2 regions of the Desulfofarcimen acetoxidans DSM 771 genome follow, and region 1 is predicted to be linked to the other one. Evidence: predicted binding sites of a transcription regulator. Region 1 holds the regulator's gene; the other holds the start of a gene.
What was found. The regulator HrcA, encoded in region 1, represses chaperone genes, less so after heat shock. The targets are predictions, from matches to a motif close to TGTTAGCACTCNNNNNNNNNGAGTGCTAACA.
Positions count from the first base shown of each region.

Region 2: a site for HrcA is predicted at 4,457-4,487, ahead of groES (co-chaperone GroES). Genes of this name have one in related genera too.

Region 1 covers NC_013216.1:3,420,552-3,426,710, reverse strand. Annotated here, with positions in the region: gene lepA (translation elongation factor 4) at 1-766, shown strand, start outside; gene hemW (radical SAM family heme chaperone HemW) at 882-2,180, shown strand; gene hrcA (heat-inducible transcriptional repressor HrcA) at 2,302-3,339, shown strand; gene DTOX_RS15635 (TCP-1/cpn60 chaperonin family protein) at 3,361-4,938, shown strand; gene grpE (nucleotide exchange factor GrpE) at 4,941-5,555, shown strand; gene dnaK (molecular chaperone DnaK) at 5,594-6,159, shown strand, end outside.
Region 2 covers NC_013216.1:3,579,424-3,585,582, reverse strand. Annotated here, with positions in the region: gene hemZ (coproporphyrinogen dehydrogenase HemZ) at 1-628, opposite strand, end outside; gene DTOX_RS16365 (molybdopterin-binding protein) at 942-2,216, shown strand; gene DTOX_RS16360 (TDT family transporter) at 2,209-3,270, shown strand; gene fdhD (formate dehydrogenase accessory sulfurtransferase FdhD) at 3,348-4,130, opposite strand; gene groES (co-chaperone GroES) at 4,519-4,803, shown strand; gene groL (chaperonin GroEL) at 4,863-6,159, shown strand, end outside.

The DNA.
Region 1 (6,159 bases):
CCTGCTGCATATGGAAATCGTACAGGAAAGATTGGAGCGGGAATACAATCTGCTGTTGATTACCACCGCGCCCAATGTAGTTTACCAGGTGACCACTACCTCCGGGGATGTGTTCCGGGTGGAGAACCCCCACAACCTGCCCCCGCAGGATTTACTGGTTAAAATTGAGGAACCTTTTATCAAAGCCACTATCATGGTGCCTAAGGATTTTGTCGGCGGGGTTATGGAACTATGCCAGGAAAAGCGCGGCGAGTTTAAAAATATGGAATACCTTAGCCCCGAACGGGTAATGTTGATTTACGAAATGCCCTTAAGTGAAATTATCTTTGACTATTATGACCAGTTGAAATCCCGCACCAAGGGCTATGCCTCGCTGGATTACGACCTGGCCGGCTACAAAGAGACTGACCTGGTTAAGCTGGATATACTGATCGGCGGGGAAGTAATGGATGCCCTGTCCATGATTGTGCACAAGGATAAAGCCTATTATCGGGGCAGAGCTCTGGTGGAGCGTCTGCGTAAACTGATCCCTCGCCAGATGTTTGAAATACCGGTTCAAGCCAGTATAGGCAATAAAGTAATTGCCCGTGAAAATATTAAGGCCATGCGCAAGGATGTGCTGGCCAAGTGCTATGGCGGCGATATAACCAGAAAGCGCAAACTGTTGGAAAAGCAAAAAGAAGGCAAAAAGCGTATGAAGCAGGTTGGTAATGTGGAAATTCCGCAGGAAGCCTTTATGGCTGTGCTGAGTATCAATGATAAGTAAAACCTTATAGTAAGCACAGCTCAAGTTAGGTGATGACAGGCAAGAGTGATCTGGAAGGTAAGATTGATTTTGTTTGTGCTGAAAATATCCGGTTCGGCAAGAGGAACAACAAATTATGAAATATCATACGGAAAACATTTTAATGACAAGTATAACAAAAACAACAAGCGCGGCGAATAAAACAGCACCGCTTGCGCAATATAATGAAGAAATTGGAATGGGACTGTATATACATGTCCCATTTTGCATAAGGAAATGCCTTTACTGTGATTTTATTTCCTATCCCTATGAAAATGCCGCCGCAGAAATCTACTCGGCAGCCCTGCAAAGAGAAATAAACTTGTATGCGGAGCTTTTCCGGAGCAGTTCCCAGACGGAAAACCGTAAGAAATTTTTTGATGCTCTAGGAAATTATGCTTATGATGAATTTGCTGCTCCTGTGTTTACCTCTGTTTTTCTGGGAGGCGGAACACCTACCTGTTTGCCTGCTTCACTGTTAAGCGTAATATTAAAAACGCTCAGACATTCCCTGCCCCTGGCTCCCGGTGCCGAATTCACGGCAGAAGCCAACCCCGGAACCGTAAATGGAGAAAACCTGGCGCTTTTTAGGGAATTCGGGGTTAACCGCTTGAGCCTGGGTGTACAGGCATGTCAACCGCAGTTGTTAAAGACGTTGGGCCGTATCCACACTTTTCAGGAGGCTCTGCAGGCTGTAAAGCTGGCCCGCCGCCAGGGTTTTGACAATATCAACCTGGACTTGATTTTCGGCATTCCCGGTCAGACAATGCAGGGCTGGCAGACCTGCTTGGAACAAATAATTGACCTGAATCCGCAGCACCTTTCGCTATATGGACTTCAGTTGGAAGAGGGAACTCCCCTGGAGAAATCGGTAACTCTTGGCCATATCGAACCCTGCACAGAGGAAGCCGAGCTGGCCATGTACCGGTATGCCGGAACCTTTCTTAAAGAAGCAGGCTTTGAGCAATACGAAATATCCAACTTTGCCCGTTCGAACAAATACTGCCGCCATAACATATTATACTGGCAGCACGGTGAGTACTTGGGCATAGGGCCGGGAGCCCATTCCTACTTAAATAAGATCCGCTGCAGCAACAGCGGTGATCTGAAAACCTACGCCGAAAAACTGGCAGCCGGCCAACTTCCATTGGAGAGCAGTGAAGTGATCAGTCTGGAAACAGAAATATCCGAAACAATTTTCCTGGCACTCAGAATGTTAAATGGTCTGGACCTGGAAGCCTTTGCCCGCTGCTTTGCTGTCAGAGTGGAAGACTTGTACAGCCGCCAGATCCGAAAACTAACCGGCCTTGGCTTAATAGAAACAGTAAACGGTTTCCTGCGGCTGACAGAGGAGGGACTCCCCTTGGCCAATATAGTTTTCAGAGAGTTTGTCTAAGAGAATAAACTAAATGAAACTAACTTATTCTAAACTCTTGACAAATAATTTTACAAGTGCTATTTTTTATATTAAGGTTGGCACTCAGCAGCATAGAGTGCTAACAAAGGGGGTGAACCGGATGAAGATGGATGAGAGAAAGCAACGGATCCTCATGGCCATTATAAGAGATTATATATTGACTGCCGAACCGGTGGGTTCCCGAACCATAGCCCGCAAGTACAAATTAGGTGTAAGCCCTGCTACCATACGCAACGAAATGACTGATTTGGAGGATATGGGCCTGATTGAACAGCCTCATACCTCATCCGGCCGAATACCTTCTGATCTTGGTTACAGGTATTATGTAGATTACCTGATGGAGAACGAGAAAATGAGTGAGGAAGCAGAGCAGCTTGTTCTGGACGAGTACGATAAGAAGGTCAAAGATGTCGGCCAGGTTATACAGCGCACCGGACAGCTTTTGACTCAATTAACCAATTACACATCCCTGGTATTGATACCCAGTGTAAGCGTCAGCTCCTTTAAGTATATACAACTGGTCTTAATGAGTCCCACCCAGGCTATGGTGCTGGTGGTGTTGGATACAGGTACAGTTAACCACCGCATGATTGAAGTGGCGGAAAATATCAAACAAAGTGATCTGGATATTATTTCAAAGGTTTTAAATGCCAAATTACAGGGCAAAAATATGGAGAGTATCAAACTTAGCCTGATCAGAGATATCTATATGGAACTGTCCGTACATAAGCAGGTTCTGAACCTGGCTATGGAACTGATGGAACAGAGTTTGACAGTGGAAAAAAAGGATAAAATTTACCTCGGCGGGGTATTTAATATCTTAGATCAACCTGAATTTCAAAATATTGATAAGGTCAAAACGCTTTTGAGCCTTTTGGAACAAGAGCAGCTTTTATGTGATTTGATGTCTGATGTGTCTAATGAAGGAGTGACAGTTCGCATCGGTGGGGAAATCAATAAGGATGAAATTAAAGGCTGCAGTATGGTTACTTCAGGTTACCAGATGGGCGGTAAGATGATGGGACGTATCGGCATCATAGGTCCTACCAGGATGGAATATGCCAGGACAGTCAGCGTGGTGGAGTTTTTAACCAGAAGCTTATCCGATGCTCTGGAGAGAATGCTGCGCGGAGGTTAATTAACACAGGGGGGAACAGCTTTGAGTCTCAAACAGCAGGCCAGTGCCGGAGCGGAAGTTGATGAAAAACTGTCGGCCTTAATTACCAATGCCGATGCTATCAGGGCGGTAGCTTCGTCAGTGGAGAGCACGCTGGGCCCCAGGGGTCTGGATACTATGCTGGTCGACAAATTCGGTAATGTAGTGATTACCAATGACGGTGTTACTATTCTGACCATGATGGAAGTCAACCATCCGGCGGCCCGCATGCTGATCAATATAGCCAGGGCCCAGCAGGAGGAAGTGGGAGACGGTACCACGACTGCCGCCGTGCTGGCCGGTGCTTTGGTGGGCAAAGGTGTTGAGCAGGTAGTCAAGGGTGTTCCGGCAGCCAGAGTCATTGAGGGATTGCGTGCCGGCATCAAGCGGGCTCTCAGTTTCATGCAGGGGCAAACCAGGGCGGTGGAGAGCCTCACTGACCCGGTTTTGCGTCAGGTTGCCTTGGTAGCCGGGCGTGAGCATGAGGATATTGCCGAACTTGTAGTGGAGGCAGCCGGTTTGATCGGCCGGGAAAAACTGCTCAAGCAATCCTTTAAACTGTCAGAGGCCGTGGTGGCTGAAGAAGGTGCTTTGAACCAGGTTTTTATGGGCGTAATTATTAATAAGGAAGCTATGAACCGGCAGATGCCCAGAGTTTTAAGTTCTGTTCGGGTATTGGTGCTGGATGACGCGCTGGAAGCGGAATCTATCGAAGAGGAAGCGCTGACCACAGAGGCGGGTTTTCGGCACTACCTGGAACTGCAGGCTGAATTTCAGAACAATTTGCAAAAGATTATCTCTTTAGGTGTGGGGCTGGTGCTTACAGACAGGGGAGTAGCTGATATAGCTGAGGAAATGTTGACTGATACCGGGGTTATGGTGGTGCAGCGGGTGGCTCACAGTGAGCTGCGCAAGGTGGCCGAGCACACGGGAGCGGTTATGATTAAAAGAACCGGCCTGAAAAAAGACCCGCAGCAGCTGGTCAAACTTCTGGGAGAAGCCGAGCGGGTACAGGAGGATGAGCTGCTGGAGCAGGTCTGGATCTTGGAAGGCAAGGGCAAGCCGCTGGCCACCGTGCTGGTTGGCGCGGCTACCGCTGAAGTGGTGGGCGAGCGGGAGCGTATTGCTAAAGATGCCGCTTCTGCCGTGCAGGCAGCCGTTAAGGGGGGTATTCTTCCCGGGGGAGGCTCGCTGGAACTGGCCGCCGCCCGCATGGTGGAGAAAATGCGAGGCGAGGTCAGCGGCATGGCTGTTTATGGCATTGATTGCGTAGTAGAGGCACTGCAGCGCCCGCTGGCCCAGATTGTGGCCAATGCCGGCTTTAACCCCTTGGAAAAGCTGGGGGATGTTATGGCTGCCCAGTCTGCCGGCGGCAGCACTTCACTGGCCGTTCATTGCGACAGCGGGCAGGTGGTTGATATGCTTGCTTTAGGAGTGGTAGATCCGGCGCCTGTTAAAACTTATGCTTTAAAAGCCGCGGGGGAAATTGCCGAGGCTATTTTGAGGATAGATACCATTATTAAAATGAAAGAGTATAAAAGTCCAGATTTAAACAGTGTTTCAGATATGACGGTGAGGTGAGCATGGTGACTAAAGACAAGGAAGCAAGGGAAGAGGAGCAGGTTGTGGAAACCCTGGCGGAAGGAAATGAAGAGGAGCAGGAATCTGTGGAGCCGGAAGTGGAAGTGCTCGAGCCGGATGAACAAGCTTCGGCAGATCCCAAGGTTTTGCAGGATAGGCTGCGGGAGCAGACTGTAAGGGCACAGGATTATTACGATAAACTGCTCAGAATGCAGGCTGATTTCGAGAATTTCCGCCGCCGCAGCAAGCAGGAAAAAGAAGATTTGGCCAGGTATGTGACAGAGCATCTGCTGCTTAACCTACTGCAGGTAGTGGACAATTTTGAACGGGCGCTCTGTATTCAGGTCAAGGAAGGCAATCAAGAAGCCTTTCAGGAGTCTTTTATGGAGGGCATGAAAATGGTTTACAGGCAGTTTAACGAAGTTCTGGGGAAAGAAGGCCTTTGTCCCATTAAAGCGGTCGGAGAGCAGTTTGACCCGAACAAGCACGAAGCAGTAATGCAGGAAGAGACGTCTGAGTTTCCCGATAATACAGTTGCAGCGGAACTGCGGCGAGGCTATATGCTCAAGGATAAGGTAATCAGACCGGCGATGGTTAAGGTGGCTAAGTCAGTCTAATTATTAAATATAGAGAATGTTTATAGGAGGTTTTCATCATGTCTAAAGTTATAGGTATAGATTTAGGAACCACTAACTCCTGCGTGGCTGTTATGGAAGGCGGCGAAGCTGTAGTTATAGCCAACGCGGAAGGCGCCCGCACTACCCCGTCGGTAGTCGGTTTTTCCAAAACAGATGAGCGTCTGGTAGGACAGGTGGCCAAGCGCCAGGCAGTAACCAATCCTGACCGTACGGTGACTTCTATTAAGCGCCATATGGGTTCCGATTACAAGGTTAAGATTGACGATAAAAACTATACCCCGCAGGAAATTTCAGCTATGATTCTGCAGAAATTAAAGGCTGACGCGGAAGCATATCTGGGCGGTACGGTAACCCAGGCGGTTATTACCGTACCCGCTTATTTTACTGATGCCCAGCGCCAGGCTACCAAGGATGCCGGAAAAATCGCCGGTTTGGATGTGCTGCGCATTATCAACGAGCCGACCGCGGCTTCACTGGCTTACGGTTTGGATAAAGAAGAAGATCAGACTATTCTAGTTTATGACCTGGGTGGCGGTACCTTTGACGTGTCCATCCTGGAACTGGGTGACGGTGTTTTTGAAGT
Region 2 (6,159 bases), 160 kb from region 1:
GGGCGTTTAAATAAGGTTCTACCCAGGCTTTAAATTTTTTAACCGGGTAGGCTGTAAAAGAACAATAAAGACAACGGGTAGGGCAAAACGGGATGCCTATGTATATGCTGACGGTTTTTTCCGCTTGTGTATTGGCAGGCAAGAACTTGCGCTGCACGGAAGCTATGGACGTGATCAGTTCGGCTTTATTCGGGAACACAGCATATTCAGCTACCAATTTATTTATAATTTCCCGCCGTTCATAGCCTGTATCAAAGAGCCTTTGCAAGACTTTGGTAGGTCGAATACCTGTAAGTATGCCCCATGGACTGGGAGTCTCACCTGTTGTTTTTTCTAATAAGCGGAAGAGAGCCAGCCTGACCAGGCGCTTGCTTTCATTTTGGCTGTCAACGGGGTTGTCTTCAGCTGTTTCATAATGGGTAATGGTTTGCCGGTCTTTTTTCAGAGAGACTACGGCGGTGAGACGGTTATTTTGTTTTGTTGCATTTGCCCGGATCTGCAAATCCTCCTCGGCGGGTACGGCAGTTGAAGCAGTATGGATCGACTGGTCTTGAAAAAATAGGCGAAGCACGTCCTGCATACCGGGTAAAAAATCTTTATCGTGAGCTGTTAAGAAAACATTGGTCATATGATATCTTCTCCCAAGTAATTTGAATTAATTATAACACGCAGCTTGAGAAAAACAGCATGGCGGTTGTTTTATAGCTGCCGTGCGCCGCAAATATTTTTTCGTTAATATAAGAACGGGCAGGATAAGTCAGCCAGCTATCGAAAAAGATAGTAATGCGAATTAATAAATTGAATTCCAGCAGAGTATAGACTTTTTCGGCTGAACATGTCAAATATATATTTTAGAAGATAAGCTAAGTTAAGGTTTTATTTAATTAAGTTGAATAAGCTAATAAATTTGGTTTGAGATAAAACAAGGAGTTGGTGTCTTTTTGAAAAGGGATGTATATTTGAACAATCAACCACTGGAAGAGGCTTTAGAAAACTTTATGCGCTTTTTGTCGGAAGAGGGTGCTTTAACTGCAGGGACGCCTGAAACAATCCCTGTTGAGGAGGCGCTGGACAGAATTACTGCCGGGCCGATCTATGCCAGAATTTCCTCTCCTCATTATAATGCTTCGGCCATGGACGGGGTAGCGGTATTAGCGGCTAAAACAACCGGCGCTTCCGAAACCTCTCCGAGGCAGCTGAAAGTTGATCAGGACTTTGTTGTGGTGGACACAGGTGACCCAATACCCCCAGATTTTGATGCGGTTATTATGATAGAAGATGTTAATTATCCGGATAATGAGACTATAGAGATTATGGCTGAGGCTTCACCCTGGCAGCATGTGCGCCTGATGGGTGAAGATATAGTGGCTGCGGAAATGATTCTGCCGGGCAACCATAAGATTAAGCCTGCCGATATAGGTGGCGTGCTGGCGGGAGGTATAACTGAAATAGCTGTTCATGCCAGGCCTAAGGTGGCCTTGATGCCAACCGGCACGGAACTCGTGCAGCCGGGCAGCGAGTTAAAGCCGGGGGATATCATTGAGTATAATACCGGGGTTTTGGCTGCCATGGTGCGTCAGTGGGGCGGTATTCCTATCAGGCGTGAGATTACGGTGGACGATTATGATTTATTGAAAAAAACCATGCTGTCCGCTGTGGAAGAAGCGGATATTCTACTTATTAATGCCGGATCGTCTGCAGGCAGGGAGGACTTTACCAGCAGTCTGATTAGTGAACTGGGTGTCATGGTTACGCACGGTGTAGCCATAAAGCCTGGTAAGCCAACTATTCTCGGGGTTATTAAGGGAAAACCGGTTATCGGAGTGCCCGGTTATCCTGTATCTGCCATACTCTGCATGGATTTATTTTTGAAACCGATTATCTATAGAAAGCAGGGCCTGCTGCCCCCGCCGGTAGCCAAAACCGAAGCCATTGTTTCCCGGAAACTTGTATCCCCTCTGGGCCTGGAGGAGTTTGTGCAGGTTAAGCTGGGGCGGGTGGGAGAAAAGATTATTGCCACGCCCATTTCGCGCGGTGCGGGAGTAATTATGTCCATGGTGCGGGCCGACGGGATGCTCCGTGTGCCTAGAACCAGTGAGGGTTTTAACGCTGCTGAAACTGTGCAGGTAGAACTGCATAGGCCCCTTGATGAAGTACTGGAAACCACTGTAGTAATCGGCAGTCACGATATTGCTATGGATGTACGGGGTGATTAAGTTGGCCAAATCATATATAATTCAAAAGTTTTCACCGTCCTGGTTTGCCTGTGTTATGGGTACGGGAATAGTTGCCGTAGACAGTTATCTTTATGCCGAGCAGTGTATTTTCCTAAAAAGATTGGCTATAATAAGTTGGGTTTTTACTATGCTCTTTTTTCTGATAATTTTAATTCCGTGGGTACTCAGATTTATGTTATATAAAAAGGAAGCATCATTGGATTTTAAGGATGCTGTTACAGGCCAATTCTATGCTACCATGCCGATAGCTTGTTTAGTTATAGCGGTAGATTTAATGATTGTCGGCATACATTATATGAATGCAGATATTGCAATTCAGTTAGCAAAAACTTTTTGGTTAACCGGAGTATTAATAGCACTGCCAGGTTCTATTATTATTCCGCTGCAGAATTTTATCAACCAGGATGTGAAAATAGAAAATATAAATCCCGCATGGTTTATGCCGCCGGTTAGTTTAATCGTGATACCTGTTGCCGGTACTAAACTAATTCCTTTTTGGCCAATCTCGTGGCAGCAATCAATGCTGGTTTTTAATTATATTTCATGGAGCGGCGGGTTTTTCCTTTTTCTAATATTAGAAGTAATATGTATTTACAGGTTTATTTGTTGTCCACTTTTGCCCGGCAAGCTGGCACCTACTGTTTGGATTAATTTAGGACCTATTGGAGTGGGTACGATTTCACTAATAAACCTTGGTACTGCTAGTGTTTCTACTTTAGGAGAATATGTTCAGTCCGTTCTTAATATAGGCGCTCTCTTTCTTTGGGGTTTCGGTTTTTGGTGGTTAATGTGTGCACTGGTACTAACATCCTATTATTTAAGTCAAAAAAACCTGCCTTTTAGCTTATCGTGGTGGGCTTTTACTTTCCCACTTGGTGCATATACAGGTGCAACTTATTTAGTTTCAACTGTTTTAAATTCTTCAGCGGTTTTAAGCTATGGATATTTTTGCTTATATTTATTGCTTACTCTGTGGTTTGTTGTATTAGTTAAAACAATAAAAGGGGTTATAAAGTCAGAGGTTTTCCTATGAGAATATTGAGCAACGTGCCTGTGGCTGCTCGAAAGTCGCGCTTAAGGCGACTTTCTTGCGGGGAGGGACTGACCGGTTTAGCGGTGAATCCGGTCAGGATGAGTATAAACATTCATCCTGTTGCCCCTGGCAAAGCCGACTACAGTAATACCCAGTTCTCCGGCCATTTTTACGGCCAGATCGGTGGGTGCTGCGCGGGATATGATGACAGGGATACCCATTTTGGCTGTTTTGATTAATATTTCTGAAGAAATGCGGCCGCTTAGAACTAAAATTTTGTCATCCAGATTAATCAACTCGAAAAAAGCTTTGCCGAAAAGCTTGTCTACCGCATTATGTCTTCCAATGTCCTCGTAAAAGAACAGCATTTCTGTTGCCGAACAAAGTGCTGCTCCATGTGTTCCTCCGGTAGTGCGGAATACTTGAGCCTTGTTTTCCAATTTGTCTGTTAAGATTCTGATTTGCTGCACGGAAACACAGGTGCTTCCGTGTACCGGTTCGGTAGCCGCGTCATTAATAAAATAGAAAGACGATCTGCTTTTGCCGCAGCAGGAAGTTATATACCGCCGCATGAACCTTTCTTCTTCTAATACAGGTTGAGCAGTTTCGACCAGAATAATTCCTTTATTTTCTTCCAGTTTAATGTCGGTCAAATCCTGTCTGTTTCTTAAAATTCCTTCGGAACACAAAAATCCTACGGCTAATTCGCAAAGATATTGCGGTGAGCATACGAGAGTTACAAATTCTCCGTTGTTTAGAAAAATGGTAAGCGGTGTTTCACGCGCCACTGCATCTTTTTCAGTAATTGCAATACCGTTATTGATCTTAGTGACAGGCAGCTTAAGGGTTATTTTTTTCATAACATACCCCCCCGGAAATTGTCTTAGTGATTAATTGCCTTGCGGCTGTTTTAACCTGCAGATATTTTACCCTGAAATGAATACTTCGGCAAGTGTGGAAAAACATGAAAAAATATTTGGTATTACCTGTATAAAAACCTAAACTTGCGGAAAAAATATGTCTAGATATTGCCATAATAATTGTAAACACAAGTAATAATTATATAGAGCGAGAAAATATAAGCAATAAGATAATATTTTATCTAAACAGGTTTAAATGCCTATTATTTGCCTAATAAAAAATTTGCTTTTGGTTTTCTAATTCTATATTATATTACTTGGGTAAATACTAGCACTCATAGTGAGTGAGTGCTAACAACTTGAATAAATATAATAAGGAGGGTTTTAAATGATCAGACCTTTAGGAGATCGGGTTGTAGTAAAACCTGCAGCAAAGGAAGAGGTAACAAAGAGTGGTATCGTTCTTCCGGATACAGCTAAGGAGAAGCCTCAGAAAGGTGAGGTTGTAGCTGTTGGGAGTGGACGTCTTTTAGAAACAGGCCAGCGTGTGCCAATGGACTTAAAAGTCGGTGATGAAATTTTATTCTCCAAGTACGCCGGCAATGAAATCAAAATTGACGATGTAGAATATTTAATCCTTCGTGAAATGGACATTCTTGGCGTAATTGAGTAATTGAAACGGGGATAAATCATAAATAATCATATCGAATTTAAAGGGAGGTACAAAATAAAATGGCAAAACAAATTATCTTCAACGAAGATGCCCGCAAAGCATTGGAAAAAGGAGTCAATCAATTAGCCGAAGCTGTACGTGTAACCCTTGGCCCGAAAGGCCGGAATGTGGTTCTTGATAAAAAATTCGGTGCGCCGACAATTACCAACGACGGTGTCACCATTGCCAGAGAGATTGAACTGCCGGATGTATTCGAAAACATGGGCGCTCAGCTGGTAAAAGAAGTTGCTACCAAAACCAACGATGTAGCAGGTGACGGTACCACAACCGCTACGGTACTGGCTCAAGCTATGGTTCGCGAAGGCTTAAGAAACGTTACTGCCGGTGCCAACCCGATGATTATCAAGCGTGGTATTGAGAAGGCTGTGGAAAAAGCAGTAGATGCTATTAAAAACAGCTCCAAGCCGATTGAAAGCAAAGGTGCTATTGCCCAGGTTGCTTCAATTTCTGCTAATGATGAAACTATCGGTAATTTAATTGCCGACGCCATGGAAAAAGTAGGAAAAGACGGTGTTATCACTGTTGAGGAATCCAAGGGTATCGGTACCACTTTAGATGTAGTGGAAGGTATGAATTTTGACCGCGGCTATATTTCTCCGTATATGATTACCGATACTGATAAAATGGAAGCAGATTTGGAGGAGCCCTACATACTGTTGACAGACAAGAAGATTTCCTCCATTCAGGAAATTCTGCCCATTTTGGAAAAAGTGGTTCAGTCCGGCAAAGCGCTTTTGATCATTGCAGAAGATTTGGAAGGCGAAGCTCTGGCTACTCTGGTTCTCAATAAACTGCGCGGAACCTTCACTTGTGTAGCAGTGAAAGCTCCTGGTTTCGGTGATCGCCGCAAAGCCATGATGCAGGATATAGCTATTCTAACCGGTGCTCAGGTGATTACTGAAGAACTCGGCTTAAAGCTGGATAAAGCTACTATTGATATGCTCGGCAGAGCTTCCAGAGTCAGAGTTAAGAAAGAAGAAACCATCATTGTCGGCGGTTCCGGCAGTGTGGATGAAATCAAACAGCGTGTTAACCAAATCAAGGCACAGATCGAAGAAAGCACTTCCGACTTTGACCGCGAGAAGCTCCAGGAGCGTTTGGCAAAGCTGGCCGGCGGCGTAGCCGTAATCCAAGTTGGTGCTGCCACTGAAGTTGAAATGAAAGAGAAGAAGCTGCGCATTGAGGATGCTCTTAATGCTACCAGGGCTGCCGTGGAAGAAGGTATCGTGTCCGGTGGCGGTGTTGCTTATGTAAGCATTATTCCTGATCTTGTAGATATGGAAGCAGCTAATTTAG